2 regions of the Oryzifoliimicrobium ureilyticum genome follow, and region 1 is predicted to be linked to the other one. Evidence: riboswitches for the same ligand, from Rfam matches in the RefSeq annotation. Region 1 holds a riboswitch; the other holds the start of a gene.

Region 1 (7,693 bases):
TTGCGCTATGCGCTGTCGACGATGTCAATTCGAGGACTGACCGGCCAGAATGAGCTCGACCGCCTCGAAGAAGCTGACTTGGCGCCAGTCTTTTGGATTCCGATAGAGCGGATATTCAAGATAGGCCGCCGCCGCCAGATGGTCGATGCTGCGGGGCGCAGTGCGGCGAGCAAGGATGGTCGTGCGCGCATTTTGGGTCATCATATCGGTGGTGAGGCCCCAACCCGCATAGAAAGGCGCTGCATAGCAGCGGACCGGTTTGCCGCGTAACAGGGCATCGAAGCCGAACTGGCTGGCAACCGTCCAGACTTCGTCGCAAGCTGCGATCATGGCATCGGCCGAGATGGCTTCAGATGAGAGAACGATATCGGAGTGCCTGGCGGCAAGCTCCGTCATATAGCCTTTCCGGTAGCCGGCAACGACATCGGGATGGGTCCGCACCACACATTGTGCCTTGGTTGCGATGGCGTCAGTCAGCATTTGTTGAAACGACTGTTCGCTACCCATCGAGAAAGGCACCGATACATCGCCCTTGACCTGGTCCACCAGCAGGATCCGGCGTCGCCCGCCCGCAGGAGGAAGAAATGGTTCTTTATGCGGGAGATGGTTATATTTCGAAAGCCGGTGGGAAACGATCGCGTCCCGAGCCTGTCGGCCTTTCTCGGCATCATTTTCGTCGGCTTCGATAATCAATCGTTCTAGACGTGACCCCGCTGCGGCCTTCGTGGAAAGACCAAGATCGTCCATCACGATCGATAAAGGCACCGACCCCGCCTTGCCGAGCGCAACGGAGCGCAGAAAGCCATCCTCCATATGCCAATGTGGCAATCCTCTGAGCCGACCCACCGCTTCGCCTAGCTTGGCGGCGATGCGTCCTCCCCAGGACACCGTCCCGCCTATTCCCGGCGCGAGAGTGGAGGATAGTTCAGGCAGATCCAGGTAGTGATGTAGCCATGGAAAATCGCTGCGTAAGAAGTGTGTTGCGCCAAGCCGCATCCCGCGCGGCGGATACCAGTCCTTTTGGCCGATACGTTCGCTTTGCCTTGTCTTTTCCAGCATTCCTACCGCTATCGTTTGCTCATGGACGATCAAGCGTCCAGGCATTCAGATCATCCTGTCTCAGCCGCCACAGCCTGGCACTTTCTGCGAAAGACGCGCATATTGCCGTACGTTGATGTTCTGATGCATCGTCGTTTCGCTCAAAGAAATTCATCTGAGCGAGACATGCAGTAGCATAGGCAGGCAGTCGTCGGAATGACCGTCCCCGATATGCTCACCCTTTTTTCGCGGATCGGTGGGTTGTCCCATAAATATCGATCTCAAGGCCACTAGGTGATCGAACGATTTACGCAATCGGAAGGGTTGCCGCTTCTGAGATTAAAGCCTTTAGGTCGCATTTCGTGGGCGCCAGTCTGCTGTCGCCTCAATCCATTGCCTTGTCCGTGCTTCCGGATCTGCATTGAGCGTGATGTCGGTAACGACAGCAGCGATATCTGCACCGTGACGCAGCACCTCAGGTGCACGTTCGGCAGTCACTCCGCCGATTCCGACCAATGGAACTTTTCCCACCCTGTCTTTCCATGTCTTCACGCGATCAAGACCCTGAGGCGCCCATTTCATCTTCTTCAAAATGGTCGGCCAGACCGGGCCGAGGGCGACGTAATCGGGTTCCACTTCAAGCGCCTTTTCCAGCTCCGTGTCGTCATGTGTGGAAACGCCGAGCTTTATTCCAGCACGGCGAATAGCTGCGCAGTCGGCCTCCACGAGATCTTCCTGGCCAAGATGAACAAAGTCGCATCCTTCATCGATTGCGATCTCCCAGTAGTCATTGACGATCAATTGACAGCCATATTGGGCGCAGATTGCCTTCGCGCGCCGGATTTCTTTCGACAGAATCTCGTGTGGACGATCCTTGATTCGCAGTTGCACGAGTTTGACGCCGATAGGAACCAGCCGCGCGATCCAGGCGGAACTGTCTACGATGAGGTAGAATGGGTCGAGCTTCATGCGAAGACCCCTTTACCGATGACCGGCGTCGAAGGCACGGCCATGTCACGCGGCTCCAGCATGCCTGATCGATAGGCAAGGTGGCCTGCATCGATCGCTTTAGCAAATGCCGACGCCATGGAAGCCGGGTCGCTTGCGCCGGCAACAGCGGTATTGAGCAAGACCGCATCATAACCGAGTTCCATCACTGTCGTCGCGTGCGAGGGCCGTCCGATTCCGGCGTCGACGATCAGCGGGATCTCGGGAAAGGCGGCCCGCATTGCGGTCAGTGCAGCCGGATTGCGCGGCCCGGCAGCGCTGCCAATCGGTGCGCACCAGGGCATGAGAACCTGGCAGCCAACAGCCAGCAATTTCTCGGCTACCACAATATCATCCGTGGTGTACGGGAAAACGGAAAAGCCTTCAGAAGCCAGAATACGCGCTGCTTCGACCAGTTCAAACACGTCTGGCTGCAGACTGTCGTGATGGCCGATGACCTCCAGCTTGATCCAATCGGTTGCAAAGACTTCGCGGGCCATCTTCGCTGTCAGAATTGCTTCGGGCGCGCTATGGCAGCCGGCAGTATTGGGCAAAACCCTGACGCCGAGTTCCTTGATCAGATTGAAAAACGCGCCACCGGTCTTGCCGCCGGACGTCTCGCGCCGGAGCGAGACGGTAACGATCTCACTGCCGGAGGACTGAACGGCCTGCGCCAATACCGTCGGAGAAGGATAGCGTGCCGTTCCAAGCAGAAGGCGCGAAGAAACGGTGGTATCGTAAAGTTTCAACATGGCTCATCCTCCCTGCATAGGGGACAGAATTTCAATGCGATCGCCCTCCTGCAACTGAAGCGCAGCGCGATCTTCGCGGTGGACGATTTCGCCATTGACCGCAGTTGCCAACCACTCGCCTTCAAACTCGAGCAGTGCCAGAAGCTCGCTCAGCGTATCGGCGGTGACTGTTTCCGGTTCGCCATTTACGATCAATCTCATGCCGTCAGCCTCTCGGATTTGTGGAAGCGGCGCGTCAGGCGATCAGCGGCCTCCTGCGCCAGTGCCGGAGCGAGCAGAAAGCCGTGGCGATACATTCCGCCAACGAAAAAGCCAGCTGCTGTTTTGGCAACACGAGGAAGGTTATCTTGAAACGCCGGGCGCACGCCTGTTCCCGTCTCGAGAATGCGAGCCTCCCCGAACGATGGATGCAGGGCATAGGCCGCATTCAGGAATTCCATCATAGAGCGCGCGGTGATTGGGCCATCATCCTCGCTCTCGATCATGGTCGCCCCAACCATGAAACGATGGTCTTCCCGCGGTACGATATAGATCGGGTGACGCGGATGCAGCATCCGCACGGGCCGAGACAAAGTCAGGTCGCGGCAGTGCAGATAGAGCATTTCGCCCCGCACGCCTCTGAGCTGCGGTAGGTCGGCGATCACGGCGGGCCCCCTGCAATCGATCACAGCATCGTAGATTTCGCCGATCGGGACTTCATGTGCTTCAAAGTGAAAGATCACACCTTGTGCGCGGAGCTTTGCGACAAGACCGGTAAGAGCCTTTCGAGGGTCAAGATGGGCTTCGTCCTCGAAGAAAAGCGCCCGTTCGAAGCGGCCTGCCAGGGCCGGTTCGAGAGCTGCAATTTCAGGTCCTTCGATGCGGCGAAAGCCTCGCGTTCTGGCTGCAAATCTTTCAAGCTCAGGCAGATCGCGCGGCTGCGCTACGACAAGCGTCCCATTGCGGTGAACTTCCCCCGGAAGTTCGGCCGCCCACCAATCGGCTGCATTGCGGCCGAGCTTGATAACAGCCTCGTCGGCCGATTCACGCTCGCAATAGGGAGCCAGCATGCCGCCCGCATAATGCGATGCACCAAGTCCCGCTGCCGGACCTTTTTCGATGATCTCGACGGCAAAACCTCGGCGACGCATTTCAAGCGCTGCCGTCAAGCCGGCAACGCCGGCTCCCTGGATCAGAACTCGTTGCATCAATCTGCTCCGGGCATGCTTTCCGCCGGCATATAAAGGTCACCGCCGGCACGATACTTGGCAGCCATGGCTTCCATACCTTCCTTCTGCGCTTCGGCTCGAATATCGTGAGAAATCCGCATTGAGCAGAATTTCGGGCCGCACATCGAGCAGAAATGCGCAACCTTGTGCGCTTCCTTCGGCAGGGTCTCGTCATGAAAGTTGCGAGCCGTTTCGGGGTCGAGCGACAGGTTGAACTGGTCCTCCCAGCGGAACTCGAAACGGGCCCTCGAGAGAGCGTCGTCACGCACCTGCGCGGCGGGGTGGCCTTTGGCGAGATCGGCGGCATGTGCCGCAATCTTGTAGGTGATGACGCCGGTCTTCACATCATCACGGTCGGGCAGACCAAGATGCTCTTTTGGCGTAACATAGCAGAGCATCGCGGTGCCAAACCAACCGATCATCGCGGCGCCGATTCCAGACGTGATGTGATCGTAACCGGGTGCGATGTCGGTGGTAAGAGGGCCGAGTGTATAAAAGGGTGCTTCTCCGCAGGTTTTCAGCTGCTTGTCCATGTTCTCCTTGATCTTGTGCATGGGCACGTGCCCAGGCCCTTCGATCATGACCTGACAGTCCTTGGCCCAGGCAATCTTCGTCAGCTCCCCCAGGGTTTCCAGCTCCGCAAATTGGGCAGCATCATTGGCATCGGCAATCGATCCCGGGCGCAAACCGTCACCCAAAGAAAAGGAAACGTCGTAGCTGCGGCAGATATCGCAGATTTCTTCGAAGTGTTCGTAGAGGAAGCTTTCCTTGTGGTGATGCAGGCACCACTTCGCCATGATCGATCCGCCGCGCGAAACAATGCCAGTGACGCGATTGACGGTGAGCGGGATGTAGGGAAGGCGCACGCCGGCATGGATAGTGAAGTAATCCACGCCCTGTTCGGCTTGTTCGATCAACGTGTCCCGGAAGACCTCCCATGTGAGATCCTCGGCAATGCCGCCGACTTTTTCCAATGCCTGATAAAGTGGGACCGTACCGATCGGCACCGGCGAATTGCGAACGATCCACTCTCTGATGTTGTGGATGTTACGGCCGGTCGAAAGGTCCATGACGGTATCGGCGCCCCAGCGGATCGCCCAAACCATCTTCTCTACTTCTTCCGCCATCGAGGAGGTGACGGCTGAATTGCCGATATTAGCGTTGATCTTCACGAGGAAGTTTCGGCCGATAATCATCGGTTCGGCCTCGGGATGATTGATGTTGGCTGGAATGATGGCGCGCCCGGCCACGACTTCCTGGCGAACAAATTCCGGCGTCACGTAATCGGGAATATGCGCCCCGAAGCTTTCCCCATCACGCTTCAGCGCCTCCTTGGCTGCCTTGCGGCCCAGATTTTCGCGAATAGCGATAAATTCCATTTCTGGGGTGATGATGCCCGCACGCGCGTAGGCGATCTGGGTTACGGCCTTACCGCCTTTGGCGCGGAGCGGCTGGTTCCGGACAGGGAACTCGGGCGTCAGGCGATCTGCGCTGACGAAGCCGTTGTCCTCAGGCTTCACCTGGCGCCCTTCATAGGCTTCGACATCGCCGCGTGCCAGCACCCAGGCCCGCCGCAATGCAGGAAGGCCGGCGTCGATTGCGATCTCAGCTGCAGGGTCGGTGTAAGGCCCGGAGCTATCGTAAACGGTAACGGGCGGCTCACCCGATGTCGGATGAAGGCTGATCTGCCTCATCGGGACCTGGATATGCGGATGGATTTCCCCCGCGACGTGCACCTTCTGCGAGGCGGGAAGCGGACCTGTGGTTACGGTAAGCTTGGGAAGCTGAGGGGCGATATTCATTATGAGGCTCCAAATTTAAAAGTTGGAGACCCAGTCATGTTAGCCGGAAGGATCAAGGAGGCTGGAATCGGACTCCCGGAAAAAGGGAGCTTTTCATAACAGCGCTTGCACCGTCCCTACGCCAGTATGAACTGGATCAGGTTCAACGGGTCACCGCGCTGCCAATCAAGGCCCAGCGGAATCTCAGCCCCTTGTCGGGACACCCCTGGTGAATGCGATAAGGCTAGACCTCGTGATTCTACCTGTCAAGAAGGATGACACCGCAACAAGTGTCCGCTCGGTCAGGCCGATCGGCATCAGGTCGTGACAACCGGTCGTCCGAAAGCGTGGCTGCGGCGGGCAATCGCGTCATGTTGCAACAACTTGGAAGGAACTGATCTGGAGCAACGGATCATGCAATTCGGGACGATAACTGCTTTGTTCTGATCGCCGGAGGAATGAAATATGTTAAAGCTGAGTCGTCGTGGCTAGGCGAGGGCGCTTGGCCTTGACCTTTTTCGGCGGCGGCGAAGCTGCCGGAGTTTCCTCCCACGTCATCAGCAGACTCGTCAATTTGAGATGTTCCAACGGCTTGGAGAACAGGTATCCCTGCATTTGATCGCAGCCTTCCGCGCACAAGATTTCAAGCTGTTCGCGGTTTTCCACCCCTTCTGCGGTGGTGATAATGCCGAGGCTATGGCCAAGACCTAACACAGAGCGGACGATGGCAAGAGAGTTCCGGTCGCTCTCCAGCGAGCTGATGAAGGAACGGTCGATCTTTATTTTATCGAATGGGAACTTCTGCAGATATGTCAGGCTCGAGAAGCCCGTCCCAAAGTCGTCCATTGCGATTTTCACACCCAAGGACTTTAGCGCATTCAGGCTTTCGAGAGGCTTGCAGCTATTATCGAGGAGCAGTCCCTCGGTGATTTCCAGTTCCAGTCGAGAGGGATCAAAACCGGTCCTTGCCAGAAGATCGCGCACGAAGGGGACAAAGTCGGGATCCTTGAACTGCGCAGGAGATACATTGATGGCGAGCGTCAAGCCATGCCAGTTCATCGCCTGCTGGCATGCTGTTTCCATCAACCATTTACCGAGCGGAACGATCAGCCTCGTGGCTTCAGCGATCGGAATGAATTGAGCCGGGCCAATCCAGCCGCGCGCCGGATGATGCCAGCGCATCAAAGCTTCGACACCGATTATCTTGCGACTTTTGCTGGATACCAGCGGCTGATAGTGAAGCTCAAACTGCCCCTTTCTGAATGCCTCGTGCAGGTCGGCTTCAATTTGGCGGCTTGCCTCGACCGCTGCATTCATGTCCTGACAGAAGAATTTGTAGCTCGACAATCCTTCCGCCTTCGACTGACGAAGCGCAACATCGGCCTGTTTGAGCAGCATCTCCTCATCTGTGTCGGCAAGCTGCTCAATCGAGATGCCGACGCTGATGTTAAGTTTGATCTCCATTCCATTTATAAGAAAGGGTCTTTTCAATTGGGTCATAAGCGCGTCACCGTGCGCTTGTGGGGATATCCCTGCGTCCTTCATTTGCAGGAGAGCAAACTCATCGCCATCAAGGCGTGCCGCCGCGCCATTTTCTCCCGCCAATCTGCGAACCCGCTCGGCAAGTTGTTCGATGATGGCGTCACCGCCGGTATGACCCAGCGTATCGTTCCACTTCTTGAAGCCGTCTATGTCAATACAGGCGAGAACGACTTCCTTGTCCCCACGCTCCTCGCTGCGAAGTGCTGCAGCAACGCGTTCGACGAACAGACTTCTGGTTGCCAGTCCCGTGAGCTTGTCATGGGAGGCCAGATAGGCAAGCTGGCGTTCAGCGTCGGCATTCGCCGCCTCCAACCGCCGGCTGGAGATCAATGTCGTACGAAAATATCGCAGCGCGTCGGCAAGAGCCCCGATCTCGTCGCGGCGT
Region 2 (7,693 bases), on a different contig from region 1:
GTCATTGGCTCGCCTCCGCCTTGACGCATCTCAATGAGCGAGAAATGAAGATCATCAGCGCCCGGCGATTGGCAGAAGATGGCGCGACCCTAGAAGAGCTTGGAGCAGACCTCGGCATATCCAAGGAGCGTGTTCGCCAAATCGAAAGCAGGGCCATGGAAAAGCTTCGCAGCGCCCTCGTCAATGCTGATCCCCATATGGCCAACTACGCCTGACAGCATCGATACGGCCTCTCGCCGACCCGTCAGGCTTCCGAAAATCAACTATGACTTTCGGAAGCCTTTTTTGTTGTCCCGATCATATTTGCGCTTGGGCACTCTGTTGCGGATCTGTAGACGCCGACCGCTTCGGAAAAGATGAATGTCTCCGATGAGACAAGTTGGCGCAGAAATAAGAACAAATAACGGGTAGCGATGTGCCGTCGCCGCTTAAAGCCCTTATTCGGAAATGATTTTCACTCGGTCGCCGACTGCCACCGTAGCACCAGTTGGTAAGGCGTTGATGAGCCTGAAGAGATCGAGCTTGCGATCTGTGCCCATCATACGGGAGGCAAGCGTCGTGACATTGTCACCGGGGGCCACCTTGACCACGCGAATGCGCAACGGCTTCAGCGATTCAGCCTCTTGTGGCGTCATCTTTCTAAAGCTCGAGCGTAACGTATCCGCTGTCGATTGAAGCGCGCTACTTCCTTTGGGAACAGCGGTCAGGAAACGGAAGATCTGCGATTTGTCGCGCACAACGGTCACGTCGAAATCCCACCGGTCGGCGCTTGCCCTTGCAGTCGCCGCTTCCATTCCATTCACATTGGTTTCGCGAATGGTGGACGGATCGAGCCCGGTAACCCAGCCACTCGAAATATAGTTGGTGAGTGACTGCTTATCGGTATCCGCCACGCCATCGAACCGGATGGCAACATCGCCCGGCCCGGTCGCCATAACGGCTTCCACCTTATTATCGATCTTGAAGTAAGGCGGCACGTCGAAGCGAATGCCGAGCCCGCCATGCAGGAATGTCTGGCCGCGAACATAGCCTTCTTGCGGGCTGTCGCCGTAAAGCAAACCATCAATCCCGTCCAGAAAGTAATCCCTGCCTTTGTCGCCAACCTGCCCTTCCTGACCAAACATCCGGGCATGATCGCGCGCAAGTTCGATCCGCTGCGTCGAATTTGGATGGCTGGAGAGGAAGTCCAGGCTTTGGTCAGCGTCAGGATCCACAGACATGAATCGGCTATAGGCTGCCATGGATTCCAGGAAGCGCACCGAGGCATAGGGATCGTAACCTGCCTGTCCCAACATGCGCACGCCGATCGCATCCGCCTGCAGCTCCTGCTGCCGTGAGAAGGCTGCAAGGCGAAGCTTTCCGCGCGCCAAGGCCTGCTTACCGGCGATATCGCTTGAAAGAACCTCGGCAACCACGCGGCTGGCGATGACCTCGGCCTCTTCACGTTTTTGCCGCTCGATGCCGTGATTGGCGGTCACGTGCCCCATCTCATGAGCAAGAACCGCAGCAACTTCCGAGGCATCATTCGCAAGCGCCAGCAGGCCACGCGTGACGTAAAGATATCCGCCGGGAAGTGCGAACGCGTTGATCGCAGGCGAATTCAAGATCGTAATGCGGTAGGATTGACTGGGGTTTTCCGATACCGCCGTCAATGCGCCCGCGATACGCGCAACGAGCTTTTCAGTCTTCGGATCTTTATATTCGCCGCCATAGCTTGCCAGAATGCGTGGATGTTCACGCGCACCCATGGCAGCACGCGGGTCGTTCTTCTGAACCTCATCGACAATCTGCGGGTTCGAGGAAGGCCCGATCTGCGGCTCGTACGTCTTTTCCAGAACGGATTGGCAGCTGCTCAAGGCAACGCACATGGCAAGGAGCAGAACTCCCGCACGCGGCGATACCGATCCCGTTGCGCGACGCGGAGTAAATCGATTGGCAGCACCTCGGCGGATGTCTAGGCTCATAAATGGCTGTTCCGTTATTTTTCTGTCAGCCTGAGTCACTCTAAGCCGCGACTGACCGCTCGTCATCCTTGCCAAGGGGCATACATCCCGCTTCTTTTTACACAATAATGCGGCAAGAGGCTGAGGAGCCGTGCAAATTCAGCAATCGCGAATTGCACAAATCTCCGAAATTTTCAGCCATGCGACTTGAACGACATGCCGCCGCCGCATTCTGTGCCGCCTTAGTACCTGATTTCCATTGGTTTTGCATAGCAGCACTTTTGGTCATCGTTAAAATTACATTCGTCCTAAAGCAGATGTTAATCTTCTGCTGTGCGGCCGGAATTAAGGCAAATGGACGCGACCTTCAAGAAAATCGCAATTAAGCGAAGAAACGCCCAAGGCCGGATCTGCTCCACGACGCGGGCCGATCCCTCATCAGCGCTCGATCAATGATCGTTCCCTCATCGACAAACACAACCTTTTCGGCCAGATGCTCAACTTCCTGCGGATCGTGCGATACAATGAGCATGGTTGCACCACTTTCCCGATGAAGGAGAAGAAGCAGATCGGCCATTTCCCTTCTCAATCCTGGGTCGAGCGATGCGAAAGGCTCGTCAAGAAGAAGCAGTGGCCTCCCCCGCACCAGGGCTCTGGCGAACGCCACCCTTTGACGCTCGCCTCCTGAAAGGCTCGAAGGCAGCCGCTTGTCAAAGCCAGCCAAGCCAACAGCTGCAAGTGCAGTGCTTATCTTTTGTCGCTGGTCCGGCCGCAACCGCCAGGACGAGGTTATGCCGATGCTAACATTTGTGAAGACGTCGAGATGGGCAAAGAGGTTGTTGTCTTGAAACACGAAAGACAGTGGCCGTTGCGAAGGGTGACGAGCTGTCACATCCTGCCCCTCAATTTCGATTTTACCCGAAGCAGGTGTCTCGAACCCAGCTATCAGGTTCAAAAGGGTCGATTTACCGCCACCGGAAGGCCCCGTGACAGCCGTGATTGCGCCCACAGGAAAGCTCTCGTCAAAGAAAAAGTCTCTATTCCCCAGTGACAGGCGAACATCCGTCAATGCGAGAGCGCAACCCCTATCGGCCATGTGAACCTCCGGGCACTGTCGCACGGCGCGTGCCGATCATCGTCAGCGCAAGACACAAGATCGCCAGCAGGAATGCATAACCTTGCGCGTCGTCACTGCGATAATTACCAAGTTGGCTGAAGATCAGCCAAGGCAGCGTTATGAAACTGTCCGAACCGAATAGCGCAACGGCACCGAGATCGCCAAGCGACAATGCCATGGCAAAAGAAAAGGCGATGAGCAATGGACCTCGCAACGACGGCCAGTCAACCAGCCTCAGGCGTGCTATTCCGACCAGACCAAGGCTCGCCGTAAGCTTCAAGGTGCGGGCCCTGTGGCTGGCATAGGCTGGCTCCAGAACACGCACGACGAAGGGTAATGCCATCAACATATTGATGAGGATGACGATTGGCGGCGCTGCAAGATCAAGATCGCCTCCGACTGCCCGAACGGTCATGAACCATCCCGTTGCCAGGACAAGCGGCGGGATCAGCAACACAAAGGATGATGCTGCATTCAAGCCAAGGCTGACGCCTCCTAGCAGGAGCCGGGGCACAAAGCGCGCGCGTTCACCGATCGAGGCTGCAAAGCGAGCATGAATGAGCGTTACGCTGACCGTCAAGGCGCACATTGCCGAAAGAAAGGATATCGTCAGGCTCATCGATAAAGCCCTCCAGAAGAGCGCCTCGCCGACAAGCCGCATGAGATCAGCTTTCAAACCGCTGATCACGATCGATAGCAAAGGAGCGCCGATGAACAGCACGGCTGCCAAAATGACCGACGAGTCAATGATCTTGGATGATTGCGAATGACCGTCCAGGCGCCTCAATCGCTTCCCAACCGTGACGCCATCTTCAGCTGCTCCCGCAAAAAACTGCATGAGAGCCAATATCAAACCCGTCATGCAGACCTGCAACACACATAGAGCAACGGCACGGGCGGGATCGAAGTCAAAACGAAGCGCTTGATAGATTGCCACCTCAATCGTGGTTGCCGCCGGCCCTCCCCCCAGCATGAGGACAAGGGTGAAGCTGGCGGCACACAGCATGAAGATCAATCCTGCAATGCCCGGTAAAACCCTTTTCAGCAGCGGCCACTCGATGAGCCGAAAGACAGAAAACGGCGACATGCCGAGAACGCCGGCGGTCAGCCAATATTCGGCAGGTGTCCTTTCCAGTTGGGCGAGCATCAGCCTGCAGGCGAGCGGCAGATTGAAAAAGACGTGCGCGAGCAGAATACCCGCCAAGCCATAGATGCTGATGGGCTCGAGGCCAAGTCCATGTTGAACGATTGCATTCAGCCATCCCTGCCGGCCCCAAACGCCGACCAGGCCAAGTGCCCCGATCAGCGCAGGTAATCCCATCGGAATCGCCATAAGCCGCAAAATCCAGCTTCTGCCTGGAAAATGAGGCTGACGAGCGAGCGAAAGAGCCACCGGCAGGCCAAGCAGGATCGATAAGAGCGTCGATAAAATGGCCTGCGCCAAAGTGAAGCGCAGGATCTTGAGAATGTAGGGATCGGCGAAGATTGCACTCCATTCGCCATCGGTAGCGAACAGAAGCATGAAGACGGCAAAACTGATGAAAATTGAGATGCCGGCGAGGACGCCGGACCCACCGGCAATGGCAACGCGGCGTTCTGCCGTCGTCAGAAGCATCAATTCAAGCTCATGGCTTGAAGCCACTCATCGATCCAGGCTTTCCGGTTATCAGCAACGGTCTTCGGATCCATCAGGAACGTTTTCGAAGGCTGAACGATCTTGCCGAACGCGTCAGGCAACGGTGTCGATGTCGCAGCGACAGGCATCATCCAGTTATTGGTAGGAATGGTGTCCTGGAAGCCGGTGCTGGTCATGAACTTGAGAAAATCGGTGGCCAAGGCTTTATGCGGCGCGTTCTTCATCAGGCCAGCGACTTCAATTTGAATGTAATGTCCTTCGGAAAAAGCGGCAGCCTGATAGCGATCCGTCTTCTCGGCGACCATATGGTAGGCAGGCGACGTCGTGTAGGAAAGCACCATCGGTGCTTCACCCTTGGTGAAAAGTCCGTAAGCTTCCGACCAGCCAGGCGTAACGGTCAGAACGCGCTTCTTCAGTTTTTCCCATGCTTCAGGTGCTTTATCGCCATAGACGGATTTAACCCATAGCAGCAGACCAAGTCCGGGTGTGGACGTGCGTGGATCTTCAATCACGATCTTCTGCGAAGGATCGCCTTCCACGAGTTCGTGCAGGCTCTTGGGCGGGCTCTTGATCGCTTGCGTGTCGTAAACGACGGCAAAGTGCCCGTAGTCATAGGGCACAAAGACATCATCGGAAAATCCGCCCGGCACTTTGAGTGCGCTCGTGTCGATGCCGCTTTTATCGAACAATCCTGTGCGGCGCGCTTCCTCGACCAAATTGGTGTCGAGCCCAAGAGCGAGATCAGCCTTCCCACTCGCCCCTTCCAGTTTGAGGCGCGACAACAGAGCCACGCCATCAGCGACGCTAACGAAGTTCACCGTGCAGTCGCAGGTCTTTTCAAACGCCGCTTTGACCTTGGGACCTGGTCCCCATTCAGAGGTGAAGCTCTCATAGGTGTAAATCGTCAGCACCTTGGCTGGTGTCTGTGCGTGAACCACCACATGCGATGTAGTGAGGATCGCCAGAGCTGAAAGCGCCCTGACAAAAAATGGAGCTTGCGGCATACGCCTTCCCTTATACTGTGTGCGGAAGAAAGGGGCGGCCAGTGCCACGCATCTAATCCCTCCGCCGGTTTTAACCGGATCAGGTTCCGCGGGTTGGCTTTGCGCCTCTCAGCCCCTTCCTTTTCGGAGAAGAGCACCCCGTTAGATCTCTGTCATGATGTATCGCTGCCGTTCGTTTCTGACAAGAGCCGCAGCGAGGAACGGCTCACTCCGCCGGCGCAGCTTTCACAATACCCGGCAGCTGCACAGGCTTCAGCATAATTGCAGCGATCAAACCAACCAGCCCCATGGCACAGGACGTCATGAAAAGAGGCGAGAACGCCGCGGCATAGGCCTCCTGCACAAGGATCCTCGAGGCCTCCGGCAACGCTGCCATCATTTTCGGCGTCAATTCCTCGATCCGTCCTGCTCCCGGCAGAACAACATGACTTGCTCCGATAGAGGCGCCGATGATCGCCCCATAGATCGATATCGCGATCGAGGCACCGCCCATCCGCGACAGAGTTACAGAGCCGGTTGCGGCACCGACATCGCGTGCGGGTGCAGCATTCTGCACCCCGATCACAGGGACCTGCTGCGCCAAACCAATGCCGATGCCATGCAGCAGCATCAGCAACCCGACAACCCAACCCGGCGTGCCGTAATGGAGTTGGCTAAGCACAGCAAAGGCGAAGGTGCTGATGGTCAAGCTTGCCACGGCAAAGGGTTTATAGCGTCCTGTCCGCGAAATAATGCGACCGGCTGAAATGGAGCCGCAGACAATCCCGCCCGTCAACAGGATGAAAAAGCCGCCAGCGGCAGACGGTGACAGGCCCGTCGTCGTCTGCAGGAAAAGTGCAAAGTAATTCGCCATCCCGATGGCAATGCCGCCGCTCATGACCGAAATGATCAAGAGGAGCGTAAAGGTCGAATTTCGAAAAAGCGGAATGGGAACAATGGGTTCGCTTGCCTTCCGCTCCACGAAAACCCAAAGGCTTGCCGCAACAATACCGATGGCAAGGACGATCGCGGTCTGCGGGGAAAACAGCGAGCCGAAGAGGCTCGATCCATCCGCTGCAATCACGATACTTGTCGTGACGGTCGCAAGAAGCAGAGCACCGGCATAATCGATCTTGGGGCGCCGATGCGGTTTGCGATAGGGCAGCATCCAGGCAAGTCCGAGCAGGACAATCACCCCGATCGGAATATTGACAAGGAAGATCGAGCGCCAGCCGAACAAGTCGCTCATCGTGCCGCCGAGAACCGGACCGATTGCGCCAGAGGCCATCAGCACCAAACTGGAGTAACTTTGGTAGCGCGCGCGCTCGCGAGGCTCGAAAAGATCGGCATTGACGGAGAAAATCGATACCATAATGCCGCCGCCGCCCAGTCCCTGCAACACGCGAGCGGCAATGAGGGTATCCATGGAAACGGCTAGACCGCAAACCGCAGAGCCCACAGTGAAGATGGCGATCGCCGTCATCATCACATATTTGCGCCCGAAAAGATCACCCAGCTTCCCATAAAGCGGCATGACGGCACTCAGAGAAAGAAGATAGGCAGACCCGATCCAGCCAAACCTCTCAATATGCCCGAACTCTCCGACAATGGTTGGAAGGGCGGTCGAGACAATCTGGTTGTCGAGCGTCGCCATGAACATGGCCGTCATCAAGAACAGAAAGAGTATGATCTTTCGCCGCGGGTCGGTAACGAGCGGTTGGAAGGTGGCTTGCATGTCCATGAGTGGCACCTCAATAAGATCGTCCAGATATGTGCTTTTAGCATATAAATGTCAATATCAAGGAATTGCGCTCAGCATATTCTATTGCGCCTTCACTTCTGCTAAGCTGACAACATGGTAGAAGAAGATATTCAAGAACGCCCCGTCCTCGAAGTATACGTCGAGTCGATCGGTGAGAGCATGAGCCGCATGCGGCTGCTGACCGCACGGCGGATCATTGCACGCTTGGCTGTCAGCACCGTCGCTCCGGAACTTGAGGTCTCGCATCTGGAT

The links. Region 1 has a riboswitch for thiamine pyrophosphate ahead of thiC (phosphomethylpyrimidine synthase ThiC). Riboswitches for the same ligand answer to the same signal wherever they lie in the genome.
Region 2: linked by a shared signal. The riboswitch ahead of thiB (thiamine ABC transporter substrate binding subunit) and the one ahead of thiC (phosphomethylpyrimidine synthase ThiC) in region 1 are both predicted to bind thiamine pyrophosphate.

Annotation. Positions count from the first base shown of each region.
Region 1 is NZ_JBBBVQ010000021.1:1,844-9,536, reverse strand. Features, by position in the region: gene VQ830_RS22925 (capsular polysaccharide export protein, LipB/KpsS family) at 25-1,104, opposite strand; gene VQ830_RS22920 (thiamine phosphate synthase) at 1,387-2,007, opposite strand; gene VQ830_RS22915 (thiazole synthase) at 2,004-2,777, opposite strand; gene thiS (sulfur carrier protein ThiS) at 2,781-2,978, opposite strand; gene thiO (glycine oxidase ThiO) at 2,975-3,964, opposite strand; gene thiC (phosphomethylpyrimidine synthase ThiC) at 3,964-5,787, opposite strand; TPP riboswitch at 5,883-6,004, opposite strand; gene VQ830_RS22895 (EAL domain-containing protein) at 6,235-7,693, opposite strand, start outside.
Region 2 is NZ_JBBBVQ010000005.1:146,341-154,033, reverse strand. Features, by position in the region: gene VQ830_RS09365 (RNA polymerase factor sigma-32) at 1-215, shown strand, start outside; gene VQ830_RS09360 (M48 family metalloprotease) at 438-1,868, opposite strand; gene VQ830_RS09355 (thiamine ABC transporter ATP-binding protein) at 2,326-3,039, opposite strand; gene thiP (thiamine/thiamine pyrophosphate ABC transporter permease) at 3,029-4,675, opposite strand; gene thiB (thiamine ABC transporter substrate binding subunit) at 4,675-5,700, opposite strand; TPP riboswitch at 5,740-5,851, opposite strand; gene VQ830_RS09340 (MDR family MFS transporter) at 5,906-7,420, opposite strand; gene VQ830_RS09335 (MarR family winged helix-turn-helix transcriptional regulator) at 7,535-7,693, shown strand, end outside.